Regions from separate parts of the Dietzia sp. Die43 genome, predicted to be linked through region 1. Evidence: predicted binding sites of a transcription regulator. Region 1 holds the regulator's gene; each other region holds the start of a gene.
What was found. Region 1 encodes LexA, which represses DNA repair genes until DNA is damaged. Its sites were predicted from a motif close to CGAACANNTGTTCG; they were not measured.
Positions count from the first base shown of each region.

Region 2: NR111_RS06935 (HNH endonuclease signature motif containing protein) is a predicted target of LexA. The motif match lies at 2,984-2,997, and genes of this name have one in related genera.
Region 3: NR111_RS08550 (HNH endonuclease signature motif containing protein) is a predicted target of LexA. The motif match lies at 1,521-1,534, and genes of this name have one in related genera.

Region 1 covers NZ_JALJRF010000001.1:209,163-213,312, forward strand. The annotation lists gene hrpA (ATP-dependent RNA helicase HrpA) at 1-774, shown strand, start outside; gene nrdR (transcriptional regulator NrdR) at 785-1,240, opposite strand; gene NR111_RS00990 (hypothetical protein) at 1,352-1,786, opposite strand; gene lexA (transcriptional repressor LexA) at 1,976-2,686, shown strand; gene hflX (GTPase HflX) at 2,726-4,150, opposite strand, start outside.
Region 2 covers NZ_JALJRF010000006.1:136,464-140,613, forward strand. The annotation lists gene NR111_RS06930 (PEP/pyruvate-binding domain-containing protein) at 1-998, shown strand, start outside; gene NR111_RS06935 (HNH endonuclease signature motif containing protein) at 1,042-2,730, opposite strand; gene NR111_RS06940 (hypothetical protein) at 3,259-3,462, shown strand; gene NR111_RS06945 (TerC family protein) at 3,694-4,150, shown strand, end outside.
Region 3 covers NZ_JALJRF010000008.1:91,460-95,609, forward strand. The annotation lists gene NR111_RS08540 (TetR/AcrR family transcriptional regulator) at 1-450, shown strand, start outside; gene NR111_RS08545 (HAD hydrolase-like protein) at 447-1,148, shown strand; gene NR111_RS08550 (HNH endonuclease signature motif containing protein) at 1,539-3,062, shown strand; gene NR111_RS08555 (ABC-F family ATP-binding cassette domain-containing protein) at 3,081-4,150, opposite strand, start outside.

The DNA of each region.
Region 1 (4,150 bases):
CGTGTCGGTGGGGACGGAATCCACCTCGTGGCGTGCGCCACGGAGGACGAGCGTCGATCCACTCAGGCGTCGGCGGTGCTCACGCTGGTCTCGGCAGGCCTGGTCTCCGCGGCGTCGATTCTGCGCGGCCGTCCGGTCCAGCAGCGACTCGCGCTCACCCAGTACCCGCACGGCGGGATGGAATCCCTGGTGTCGGATGCCTCGCTCGCCGCGAGTGGGCGGATCATCGCCCGGCGAAAGGGCGCACCGGTTCTCACGGTCGCGGAGTTCCACGAACTCCAGGTCACTGCGCGGGCGGAGGTCCCCGGTGCGGTGGCGTCCGCGATCTCGTCGGCGGTTCCCGCGCTGATGTCCGCCCAGTCCGTGTCGGGCCGTCTGGCGGAGGCGCCGGCAGACGTCGCCGACGAGGTCCGTCCTTCACTGGACTTCCTCGTCGGGCGCGGATTCCTCGCGCGCCATCCCTCGGATGTGCTTCCACATCTGGAGCGACATGTACGGGCAATCGGCCTCCGGTTGGACCTCGCCGAGAAGTCACCCGCCCGGCACGGCGAACTCACGGCGAAGCTGAACCGCTCCGAGTCGATCGTCGAGGAGGCGTGCGCCGCGCTGCGACAGCGGCCGGGTGGCGCACGGGCGTGCCGGGACCTGCGGTGGATGCTCGCCGAGTACCGGGTGGGACTGTTCGCGCAGTCGCTTGGTACCGCCCGGCCGGTATCGGCAGAGCGGATCGACAAGGCGGTGGCGGCTGCGCTCGCCCCGCGGTCGTCCCGATGATGCCGCGTGGTCAGCGGCTCGCGCGGCGCTCCCGGAGGGCGATGATCTCGCGTTCGAAGTCGTCGGCCGAGCTGAACTGCTTGTACACGGACGCGAACCGCAGGTAGGCGACTTCGTCCAGATCCTGCAGAGGGCCCAGGATGGCGAGCCCGATCTCGTGGGCGGGAACCTCGGACGCACCGCCGGATCTCACAGCGTCCTCGACCTGTTGGGCGAGGCGACGCAGAGCGTCCTCGTCAACCGATCGTCCCTGGCACGCGCGGCGGACACCGCGGACGACCTTGTCCCGACTGAACGCCTCGGTCACCCCGTTACGTTTGAGAACCGTCAGCAGAGGCGTCTCCAGCGTCGTGAACCGGTGTCCACACCGGGGGCACTCCCGGCGACGCCGGATCGCCTGACCCTCGTCGACGGATCGTGAGTCGATTACCCGGGAGTCCTCGTGGTGGCATGTCGGGCAGTACATTCCCGTGGGGCCCTTCGTCGACCGGAGTTCACGCGTCCCGGATCGTGCCTGACGAAACGCGGGGGCGGTAGACCACCGCCCACGGTCCATTCTAGGAGGCCCGCTGCCCGGTCACGCGTAGGCGGGTCCACCGAGGAAGGCCACTGCGAGAAGCATGATCACGCCGAATGCGATCCCGCACGCCAGTAGCGCCCAGGCCGGCACGTCGTCGACGACCCCGGTGGACACCGGTGCCTCGACGTGGCACGCCCGCACGCGGTCCGTGGAGACCGGGCGCACGAGCACACGGCGACCCGGGGCGACCGACGTGACGGCGGCCGGACGGGCGGCTATCCGCGGCCGATCGAGATACTCCGCGCGCGAGGACGTGACGGCGGGCCGACTGCCCTCCGGTCGGGCCAGGGTGCGTCGCGGCGCACGGGTGGACCGCACCGACACGTCACCGGGCCGGTCGAGGTGCGCGACCCGTCCACGATGGTCGTCGGGGCAGACCTCGGTCCACCGCGCGGCCGGACGTGTGTGGGACTGAAGCTCGACAACGGTCATGGTGGCTCCCTACTCGATACGGTGTGCGATGGTGCTTCGCACACCTGTATGTGTTCCTCAGTACATCTGTTCGAATCCGAACTCCCCTAGAGTTGTATCACGCGACTCCGACATGGTCACGATTCACAGAGGAATTTCTTCGAACACCTGTGTGGCGCGCCGCAGTCCTTGGCACTAGGGTGTAGACAGATCACAACGTCGAACATCCATTCGCCGAAGGGACCACACGAGATGCCGAAGCCCGATTTCGAGTCACTGACGGACCGACAGAAGAGCGTTCTGCTCCACATCCACGACACCGTCAAGGAGCGTGGTTATCCGCCGAGCATCCGGGAGATCGGGGACGCGGTCGGCTTGCAGTCCACGTCGTCGGTGGCGCATCAACTCCGCACGCTGGAGAAGAAGGGCTTCCTGACGCGGGATCCGCACAAGCCGCGGGCGGTCGACGTCCACGGTGTCCCGGGGCAGAAGTCACGGGGCCGTCGCTCACCTGCTCCGGAGCCCCAGCGTCCGGGCGGAGCGGTCGAGCCCGTTTACGTCCCCGTGCTCGGCCGGATCGCGGCGGGCGGGCCCATCCTCGCGGAGCAAGCCGTCGAGGAGATCTTCCCCCTGCCGTCGGACCTCGTCGGCTCAGGTGATCTGTTCATGCTCAAGGTCGTGGGCGAGTCGATGATCGACGCCGCCATCTGCGATGGCGACTACGTGGTGGTCAGGCGGCAGAACGTCGCGGACAACGGGGAGATCGTCGCCGCCATGATCGACGGGGAGGCGACGGTCAAGACTTTCCGGAACGACTCGAGCGGAGTCTGGTTGCTGCCCCACAATCCGTCGTTCAGCCCGATTCCGGGCGAGCACGCGACGATCCTGGGCAAGGTCGTGACAGTGTTCCGGAAACTCTGAGTCCCGGTTCGAACGACGCGCCGCCCGTCCCCGCAGGGGTCAGGCGGCGCCGTCATGTGGACCGCGGGCGGCGAACTCGTCCAGTTCGCCGGCCACGGACGCGGGCAGTCGGACCACCAGCCGGGTTCCGTCCTGGGTGTGTTCCTCCTCGACCACCGCGCCCTCGGCGTGGACCCGCGACACCACGTCCCCGCGGGAGTACGGGACGGACAGGGTCACCTCGGTGTCCCCGGAGGCGACGATCTGCGTGATTCGCTCGAGGAGTTCGTCGACACCCTGCCCGGTGACCGCCGAGACGAACACGGCGTCGGGCAGCGCGTGGTGCAACTCGGTGAGGACCACGGGATCCGCGGCGTCGATCTTGTTGATCACCAGGAGTTCCCGAGGCCGCTCCGCGTTCTGCTCCTCGACCACCTCGTTGATCACCTTGCGCACCGCCTCGATCTGGCGGAGCGGGAAGGCATCCGAACCATCCACGACGTGGAGGAGCAACTCGGAGTCGACGACCTCTTCCAGTGTGGACCTGAACGCCTCGACCAACTGGGTCGGCAGGTGTCGGACGAATCCCACGGTGTCCGTGAAGACGACTGCTCTGCCGTCAGGCAACTCGGCCTTGCGCGTGGTCGGGTCGAGTGTGGCGAACAGGGCGTTCTGAACCAGGACGCCGGCTCCGGTGATCCTGTTGAGCAGGCTCGACTTCCCGGCGTTCGTGTATCCGGCGATGGCGATGGATGGCACCGGAGTGGAACGCCGTCGGTGCCGTTTGGTGTCCCGGGCCTGCTTCATACCCTTGATGTCCCGGCGCAGACGGGCCATCCGCTCGCGGATCCGACGCCGATCGGTCTCGATCTTGGTCTCACCCGGGCCACGGAGGCCGACGCCGCCGTTGCTCCCGGCACGACCGCCCGCCTGGCGGGACAGCGACTCGCCCCACCCACGCAGACGGGGGAGCATGTACTCCATCTGGGCGAGGGTCACCTGGGCCTTGCCCTCACGGCTGGTGGCGTGCTGCGCGAAGATGTCGAGGATCAGCGCGGTACGGTCGATGACCTTCACGTTGACCGCCTTCTCCAGCGCGAGCAACTGTCCAGGGGTGAGTTCGCCGTCGCAGATGACGGTGTCCGCGCCGGTCGCGGCGATCACGTCCTTGAGGACGCTGACCTTGCCCGACCCGATGTATGTGGCGGCATCGGGCTTGTCGCGGCGCTGGATGAGCGCATCGCAGACCTCCGATCCCGCGGTCTCGGCGAGCTGGGCGAGCTCGTCCATCGCGGCGTCCGCCTGCGCGGCGGACCCTTCGGTCCAGACACCGACGAGCACGACCCGTTCGAGTCGGAGCTGGCGGTACTCGGCGTCGTTGACGTCCTGGAGTTCGGTGGAGAGCCCCGCCACCCGGCGCATCGAGGATCTCTCCTCGAGCTGGAAATCACCGATGGACGGATCGAGGTCGCGTGTCGGCCGGTC
Region 2 (4,150 bases), on a different contig from region 1:
TGTTGGCCGCCGACTCCGGCGCCGCCGAGCGGTTTCTCGGAGCGGATCCCGGCGCGGCGGTGGAGGCGGTGCTCGCCTCGGCTGACGGGTGGGGCGTCGCGCTGCGGCGGTTCCTGTCACGCCATGGCCATCGCGGGTATCGCGAGCTGTGTATGCGAGACGCGTCGTGGGCCGACGATCCCGAGGGGTTGGGCGCGATCATGCAGGTCATGGTGCGGTCCACGCTCGAGCGGGGTGGGCGGGCGTCCGAGACCGCGGCGGTCCCGGAGCCGGAGTCACCCGCGATCCGCCAGCTGGCGCGGTGGGCCCGGGCCGGGGCGCGGGGCCGCGAGGAGACCAAGTCCAGGATGGCGCTGATGGCGCACTCCTTGAAGCGCGGTTATCGACATCTGGGCGAGGTGCTCTCGGCGTCCGGGCGGCTGCCCGATGCGGATCTGGTGTTCTTCTTCGACCGGCCCGAGCTGGCGCGGATCGTCGGCGCGCCGGGCCCGGTGACCGGCGGACTCGGGAGCCACGGCCCGGACGGCAGCGTGTCGGCCTCCCCGGAGGAACTGGTCGCGCAGGCTGTCGAGCGTCGGAAGGCGCTGGCGTTCCAGGACGCGCTCGAGTTCCCGGACGTGTCGGTGGGCCGGCCGACTGCGTTGATCGCCCGGCCGCCCCGCGAGGCTGCGGGCGGCGAGATCGTGGGCCGTCCGGCGAGCCGCGGAACGGTGGAGGGCGTGGTGCGGGTGGCCCGCTCGATCGTCGACGCCCGCGAGGTGCAGCCCGGTGAGATCCTGGTCGCGCCCGTGACGGACGTGGGCTGGACTCCGTATTTCACGGTGATCGCGGCGCTGGTCACTGATATCGGCAGTTCTGTCTCTCACGGCGCGGTGGTCGCCCGCGAGTACGGCCTGCCATGCGTGGTCAACACCATCGATGCCACCCGAACGCTGCGCACCGGCGACCGCGTCCGAGTGGACGGCGACCGCGGCGTGGTGACTCGACTGGAGGGGTGAGGGCCCGGCACCCAGCTACTGCGCCGCAAACTGCGCGGTCAGGTCAGAACGGTGGTGGGTCGATGAGTTCGTCGAGGCGTTCGTGGAGTAGGGCGCGGATGCCTTTTTCGATGTCGCTGTGGTGGGGTTTGTTGCGGGCCCACCAGCGGCTGGCGCTCTCGGGGGTGGCGCTGGCGGGGGTGGCGGCGTCCGTGCCCGTGCCGGTCTCTGCGACCGTGCCGTTCCCGGAGGCGCCCGTCCCGGTGCCGGGGGCGGGTGGGGTGGGGTCAAAGGTGCGGGCGCGTTCGGCCTTGCGGCGTTCGGTGCGGTGGCGGGAGGCGCGGCGCGACCAGAAGGTCGGCTCGGCGTCGGCCTGCTCGTCACCGGTGGGCCTTGGGCTGCGGCGTTGTTGCCGGGTCCACGCCTCGGTTTCGGCGCGGGCATGTTCACGCCGGTACTCGGCCAGCGGGCCGGAGGGTCGGGTGAGCATGGTGGTGCCGTCCGGGGTGCGCACCAGCAGGGTGCCGTCGGGCTGCAGGTCGTAGATCCAGTCGGAGAAGGTCTTGAACCGGTGATGGCGCCGGCACATTGCGGCGAGGTTGGCCTCGATGGTGTGTCCGCCCCGTTGGGGGTCGGCGTGATCAAACGGCACCACATGGTCCAGATCACAGGCCTCGGCCGGGATCGCGCAGCCGGGGTGGCGGCAGGTGCCATCGCGCAGCCGGATCCGTCGCGCGAGTTCGGCGCTGGGCCGGTATTTCAGGGCGGCGCGGGCGTCGTCGGCGGCGCCGATGCGCGGGTCGATGGGCTCGAGGGTGGCGCCGTCGCTGGTGGCGAGCATGTCGAGCAGGGCCTGCAGGGCGGCCTGGCCGGTGCGGGTGAACTCCACTCGGGCGCCGCCAGCGTCGCGGGCGGTGTTGCCGGTGGCGATGACGGTGACCTTCGGCCGCAACGCCACCCCACCGGTCCCGCCGGGGCGGGCCGCGGTGCCGGCCGGGGCGGGATCGCCGCACACCAGAGACATCAGGGCGTCGGCGCGACGCTCGGCGATCGAGTAATCCTCGACCTCGCCAGAGCCGCCAGCGCCGCCAGCGCCGCCGGCGCCGGGGTTGGCGGTGTCGGCTTGGGTGTTGGCAGATGCTTGGGCGTCGGCGTACTTGTGGTCTTTCACGCGCTGGTCGAGGGCCTCGGCCAGGACGGCCGCTTCCTCGGTGGCCAGGATCGCCGAGACGCTGGACATGCCGTCGACGCCCTTGTGCAGTCGCACCCCGCGGGTGCGGGCCGCTTCCTGGCGGCGCAGGCGGATGCCGTTCGAGTCGTAGCGGGCGATGATGGCGTCGATGTTGCCGCGGATGGCTTTCTCGCCCAGGCGCACCCCGCCCTCGATCGCGGCGAGATACTCCTCGACGACCTGCCGCTGCACCGCCTCGAGCACATCGACGTGGACGGTGGCCATCTGCGAGGCGAGGATATTCGCGGCCTGCAGATCCAGCCGCCCCTGCGCCATCGCGGACAGGATCGCCGGATACCGCAGGTGCAGATCGAGGGCGAAGGTGATCATCCGTTCGGCCCGGCCCGTCGAGATCGCCATCGCCGACACCACGTACCCGGCCGCGACATCGATCGGATCGAGCACGGCATGACCGGGCCGACACTCACCGCCGCCCGCCCCGGACTCCTCCCGACGCTGGCATTCGACAAACAACTCGTAACAGGCCACGAACCGGCGCGCCACCGCACGATTCTCGCCCATCCACCCCTCACGCGCCGCCGCCCGCAACCCCGACAACGAAGAGGGCGCCGCGGAACCGGCGCCGCCATCAGACGGGGACGGACCACCGGACGAGGAGGGGCCACCGGACGGGGACGGGGACGGACCACCGGCCGAGGGCGAGCCACCGGACGGGGACGGGGACGGGCCACCGGCCGAGGCGTCTGCGTTTCCGCCCATGTGCTCCACCCCCTGACCGTCCGGCTACCTGATATCGAATCTTTGTTCTATGATACGCACACACATTCGAACAGGCAAGGGTTGAATCAGGATATTTCGCCACCCGAGGCCCAGCCCTCTTGACTGGCGCAGAAGCCCTCAACCAGCAAGGTGGACTCGTCGCAACAGGCCCCCTCCACGCCGCAAGATCCCCCGAAGCATCGACCACAACAGGCTCTCGACCCGGGACGATGCCAGCGAGACGATCATTCGTTGCCGCCGCCCCTGGCGCCGCTCGCGGGAGGCTGCTAGAGGTGGAGGTACACGCCCCTGCGCCAGGAGGAGGACGAGATGATCGCCGAGGACCGTATCGACCCGGACGAGTACACCCCGGGCCCGGATTCAGTCACCGCACCCGAGGAGTACGAGCCCGAGGTGACCGTCGAGGACCCCTTCCGCGAGGCAAATCCGGCCGACGTTGCCGAGCAGGCCATCGAGCTCCCCGCCGATGACGGCGACGGCGAAGCGGTGGGTGACGACGACGAGGTCGCCTGACCCTGCGCTCCGCGCCTGAGCCGGGCGCGGAGCGTGCCGAACCGGCAAGGGGTGTAGCCAAGGTGACGAATCCGCCGTTGCGCCGCCCTGCCGGTGCCGCTAACCTTGCAGCACCAGAAGGGGAGTATCCCTCACACGCGTCGTCGTCATTCCGGCCCTCGGGCCCGGCGGCGCGGGCCGACCAGGCCGGGAGAGACCTTCGATCACCCACTGATCGAAAGGTCCCAGATAATGCACACCCCTCTCTGGCTCTGGCTCGCGGTCATCGCCTTCATCGTCTTGATGCTGGCCATCGACCTCTTCGCCCACCGCAAAGCCCATGTCATTGGCGTCAGGGAAGCCGCGATGTGGTCTGCCATCTGGATCGCCCTCGGCGTCGGCTTCGGCGCGATCGTCTGGGCGGTCTGGGGCGCGGACTTCGGCCAGCAGTACTTCGCCGGATATCTCATCGAGAAGTCTCTGGCAGTGGACAACGTCTTCGTCTGGGCGATCATCTTCGCCCACTTCGCGGTGCCCGCCCAGTTCCAGCACCGGGTCCTGTTCCTCGGCGTCCTGGGCGCGCTGGTATTCCGCGGCATCTTCATCGCCGGCGGCGCGCTGCTCATCCAGAACTTCTCCTGGATCCTGTACATCTTCGCCGCATTCCTGCTGTACACGGGCTTTCGCATGATCCGCCAGCGCGACGAGC
Region 3 (4,150 bases), on a different contig from region 1:
CGCCAGACCGTCTACTCCATCTTCGGCAGCCGCGAGGACCTGGTCTCGCAGGCCGTCTCCGAGCGACTCACCATGCTCACCGGCGCGTTCACCGATGTGCTCGACGCCGCGACGACGCCCCTCGAGCTGGTCGTGGAGATCGTGGTGGTGGGCCGCCACTGCATCCTCGACGATCCCCTGCTGCGCGTGCTCACGCTCGGCGGCGGCTCGAACCCCATCTTCGACCCCGGCTCCGCCGAACGGGCCCGCCAGTACGCGGTCGCGCTCCTCGTCCCCGCCGCCGAGCGGTTCCCGCAACTGGCCGGCCGCCTGGACCTGGTCGCGGAGGTGGGCGTGCACGTGGGCTGGTCGGTGCTGTGCCTGGACTCGCCCGAGGCCCGCTCCGACGACGACCTCCGCACCTTCCTCACCACCTGGCTGGCGCCGCTGCTGGAGACGTTCGGGACGTGAGCGACGTACTCGTCCTGTGGGACCTCGACCTCACCCTCCTCGACCCCGCCGGCTTCGGGACCCGCATGATCACCCCGGCGCTCGCCGACCTCCTCGGCCGCGACCCCGTCATGGGCGCGTCCTTCGCCGGACGGACCGACCGCGCGATCCTCACCGATCTGCTCGAGATCAACGGGATAGGTGTCGACGACGACGAGGTGGTCCTTTCCCTCATGGACGCCGTGGCCCGGCGCTGCGAAACGTTCGGGGAGGATCTCCTGGCCGGTGGTGGCGGTCCCCTGCCCGGCGCCCACGAGGCTGTCGCCGCCCTGGCCGCGGACCCGCGACTGCACCAGGGGATCGTCACCGGCAACATGCGGCGGACGGCGCTGCTCAAGCTGCGGCTCTGTGGCTTCGACGGGCTGCCCGATCCCGGACTCGGCGCGTTCGGTGATCACCACGCGGACCGCGCCCACCTCGTCCGCGACGCCCTCGCCGCCGCCCGGGCCCGCGGTGTGGACGTGACCCCCGGGCGGTCGGTGGTCGTGGGCGATCACGTGCACGATGTCCGCGGGGCGCGCGACGCGGGTGCCGTCTGCGTGGCTGTCGCCACCGGCAGGGTTTCCGCCGACGACCTCCGCGCCGCCGGCGCCCACACCGTCCTGCCGGACCTCACGGACCCTGACGCGCTACTGGCTGCAGTCCACGCCTCCGTCTGACCTGAGGCGTCGCCTGAACCGCAGTGCCATCTGAACCGCAGTGCCGTCTGACCTGCGGCGCCCTGAACGGGGCATCCAGGGCACCGCAGGTCACGAGGCTGCAGACGCCGCCCGGGCCCACGGCCTGGCGGTATCCATCGAGCGCCCGGGCGCGGTGGCACGCCGTACCGCCATGCCTCACCTACGCCGACGCACTACTGGCTGCCGTCCACGCCTCCGTCTGAACCGCAGTGCCGTCTGAACCGCAGTGCCGTCTGAACCGCAGTGCCGTCTGAGCTGCGGTGCCGTCTGACCTGCGCCGCCCTGAACGGGGCATCCAGGGCACCGCAGGTCACGGCCGTGACAGCCACTTCTTCCGACCATGTCGTACCTCGAACATACAGTCGAACCATGAGCCCAACAGACACCGCCCACTCGCCGTTCGTGACCCCGCCGGGATTCACGACGGTCCCGACCCCCGCCACCGACGTCGTCGTCCCTGAGGCCTTCAGCCGATGGGACCCCGGACAGCGACGCGGCTATCTCGCGCAGCGGGCGATCAACGCTGCCGAAGGCCGCACTGTGGCCTATGCGTACGACTGCGTATCCAGGTCAACCCAGAACGACCAGCGACGCGATCCCCTGGACACGGCGGCGACCATGGTGAGCGCCTCGATGGCTTTGTCCCGCCGCGGGGCATTTCGGCTGGTGGCCACCGCCATAGAACTGACCGAGCGGCTGCCTCTCACCGCGACACTGCTGACGACTGGGTGGATCGGAGTCGACGCGGCCCACGCCATCGCCGAGGAGACCGCCCTGGTGGAGGACCGTCTCATGCCGGAACTCGACCGCCGCATCAGCGAGGGACTCGCACCGGCGAGGCGCCGAACCCACCCTCCCAGGATCGGGCCACTGCGCAAGATGCTCAGCAAGCACGTCGCGAGCTGCGACCCCGTGGGAGCGGACGCCCGCGCACAACAGGCTCGGCGAGAGCAGAACGTGAAGATGACGCCGGTCACCGGCGATCTCGCGCTGCTCACCGCGACCCTCTCAGCCGTCGACGGCCTGGAGATCACCGAGCGGATCGAAGCCCTGGTCCGCACCGCCGCAACAGACGACCCCCGGTCGATCGGGCAACTCAGGGCCGCCGGCCTCCTCGCCCTGAGCCGCGGCTGGACCTGTCTGCCCGCACCCGACGGAGACCACCTCACGGACCCGGACGCGATGGCCGCGGCCCGCCGGGTCGTGATCCACGCCTACGACGACGGGGACGCGGACTTCCGGGGCCTGTTCGTGGCAGGTTACGGCCCCGTCAGTCGCTTCACGTCCGATGAACTGCAGCGATTCGCCAGGCGCAGACTCGACGCGATCGACACGCTCGCGGACCCGGACAGTGAGGCCTCCCGCCGGTACAGCCCCTCGGAGGCACTGGTCCGCTTCTGTCGGGGTCGCGACGGCACCTGCGTTTTCCCCGGCTGCCAGACCCCGGCGGACAAGACGGACCTCGACCACATCATCCCCTTCGACCACGACGATCCCCAACGCGGCGGATACACCACCAGCGACGACCTCGGCAGCATCTGCCGCACCCACCATCGCCTCAAGACCGATGGCATCTGGGCCTACTACCGGAGTACTGACGGGGACTACGTGTGGATACATGGTCCGAACCATCCCGACAAGGACCCCGGGACACGCGTCATCACCACCCCCACCGGCCCATTGGCGGAGTTCGGCGCACCGCGACACCCCGAACGCTCCCGGCTACAGAAGGAGGCCGCCGAAGCCGGCAGAACCGGAGACGGCATACCCGGATCGCAGCGCCAACCGCACACCCGGCACCGTCGCGCCTCCGAACGGAGGTACCTGCGCGCTCAGGCGGAACAGCGACTCCACGCTGCAGAGCGCGAACCGGGGTCGCAGTCGGCTGCCTAGGTCGGCCGGCCGGGCGACTCAACCCTCGATTTGCTCGCCCAGTTCCATCCAGCGCTCCTCGAGCGTGTCCTTCTCCGCGGAGACGTCCTTGAGCTCGCGGTCCAGGGCGGCCAGCTTCTCGGTGTCCATCGCCCCTGCCGAGACATCGGCCATGGCCTTGTGGAGTTCGGCCTCGCGCTTGTCGAGCTTGCCCATCTGCCGCTCGATCTTCGACATCTCCTTGGTGAGCGCCCGCTCCTCGGCTGCGGAGAGGGCGGGAGCCGTGGCAGACCCGTCCGCGCCGCCAGCCTCAGAACCGCCAGCCACAGAACCGCCAGCCGAAGCAGACCCGGCGCCCGGCGTGGAGCGCGACACCTTGCCCGAGTCGCCCGCCGCCCCGGCGACACGACGGCGCTCCAGGTATTCGTCGATGCCGCGCGGCAGGTTGGTGAGCTGGCCGTCGCCGAGCAGCGCCCACACCGAGTCACAGATGCGCTCGACGAGATAGCGGTCGTGTGAGATGACGACCATCGTGCCGGGCCAGCCGTCGAGCAGGTCCTCGAGTTGGCGCAGCGTGTCGATGTCGAGGTCGTTGGTGGGCTCGTCGAGCAGCAGGACGTTGGGCTCGGCCATGAGCACGCGCGTGAGCTGCAGGCGTCGTCGCTCGCCACCGGACAGGTCGCCGACGGGCGTGCGCTGACGGGCCGGGGAGAAGCCGAGCCGCTCGGCCAGCTGGGAGGCGGTGAGCTCGTCCTTGCCGAACGCCACCCGGGCGGCGACGTCCTCGATCGCCTCGAGCACCCGCTGATCCAGCGGCAGGTCGTCGAGTTCCTGACGCAGCCACCCGATCCGGATGGTCTTGCCCTCCTTGCGGCTGCCCGCGGCGAGGGGGGCCTCACCGGCGAGCGCGCGCAGGAGCGTGGTCTTGCCGGAACCGTTGACACCGACCAGGCCCACGCGCTCGCCGGGGGCGAGTCGCCAGGTGAGGTCGTCGACGAGGGTGCGGCCGTCGGGGGCGTCGAGGCGCACGTCCTCGAGCTCGATCACGACCTTGCCGAGGCGCCGCGCGGCGAAGCTCGACAGTTGTAGTGAGTCGCGGGGCGGCGGCA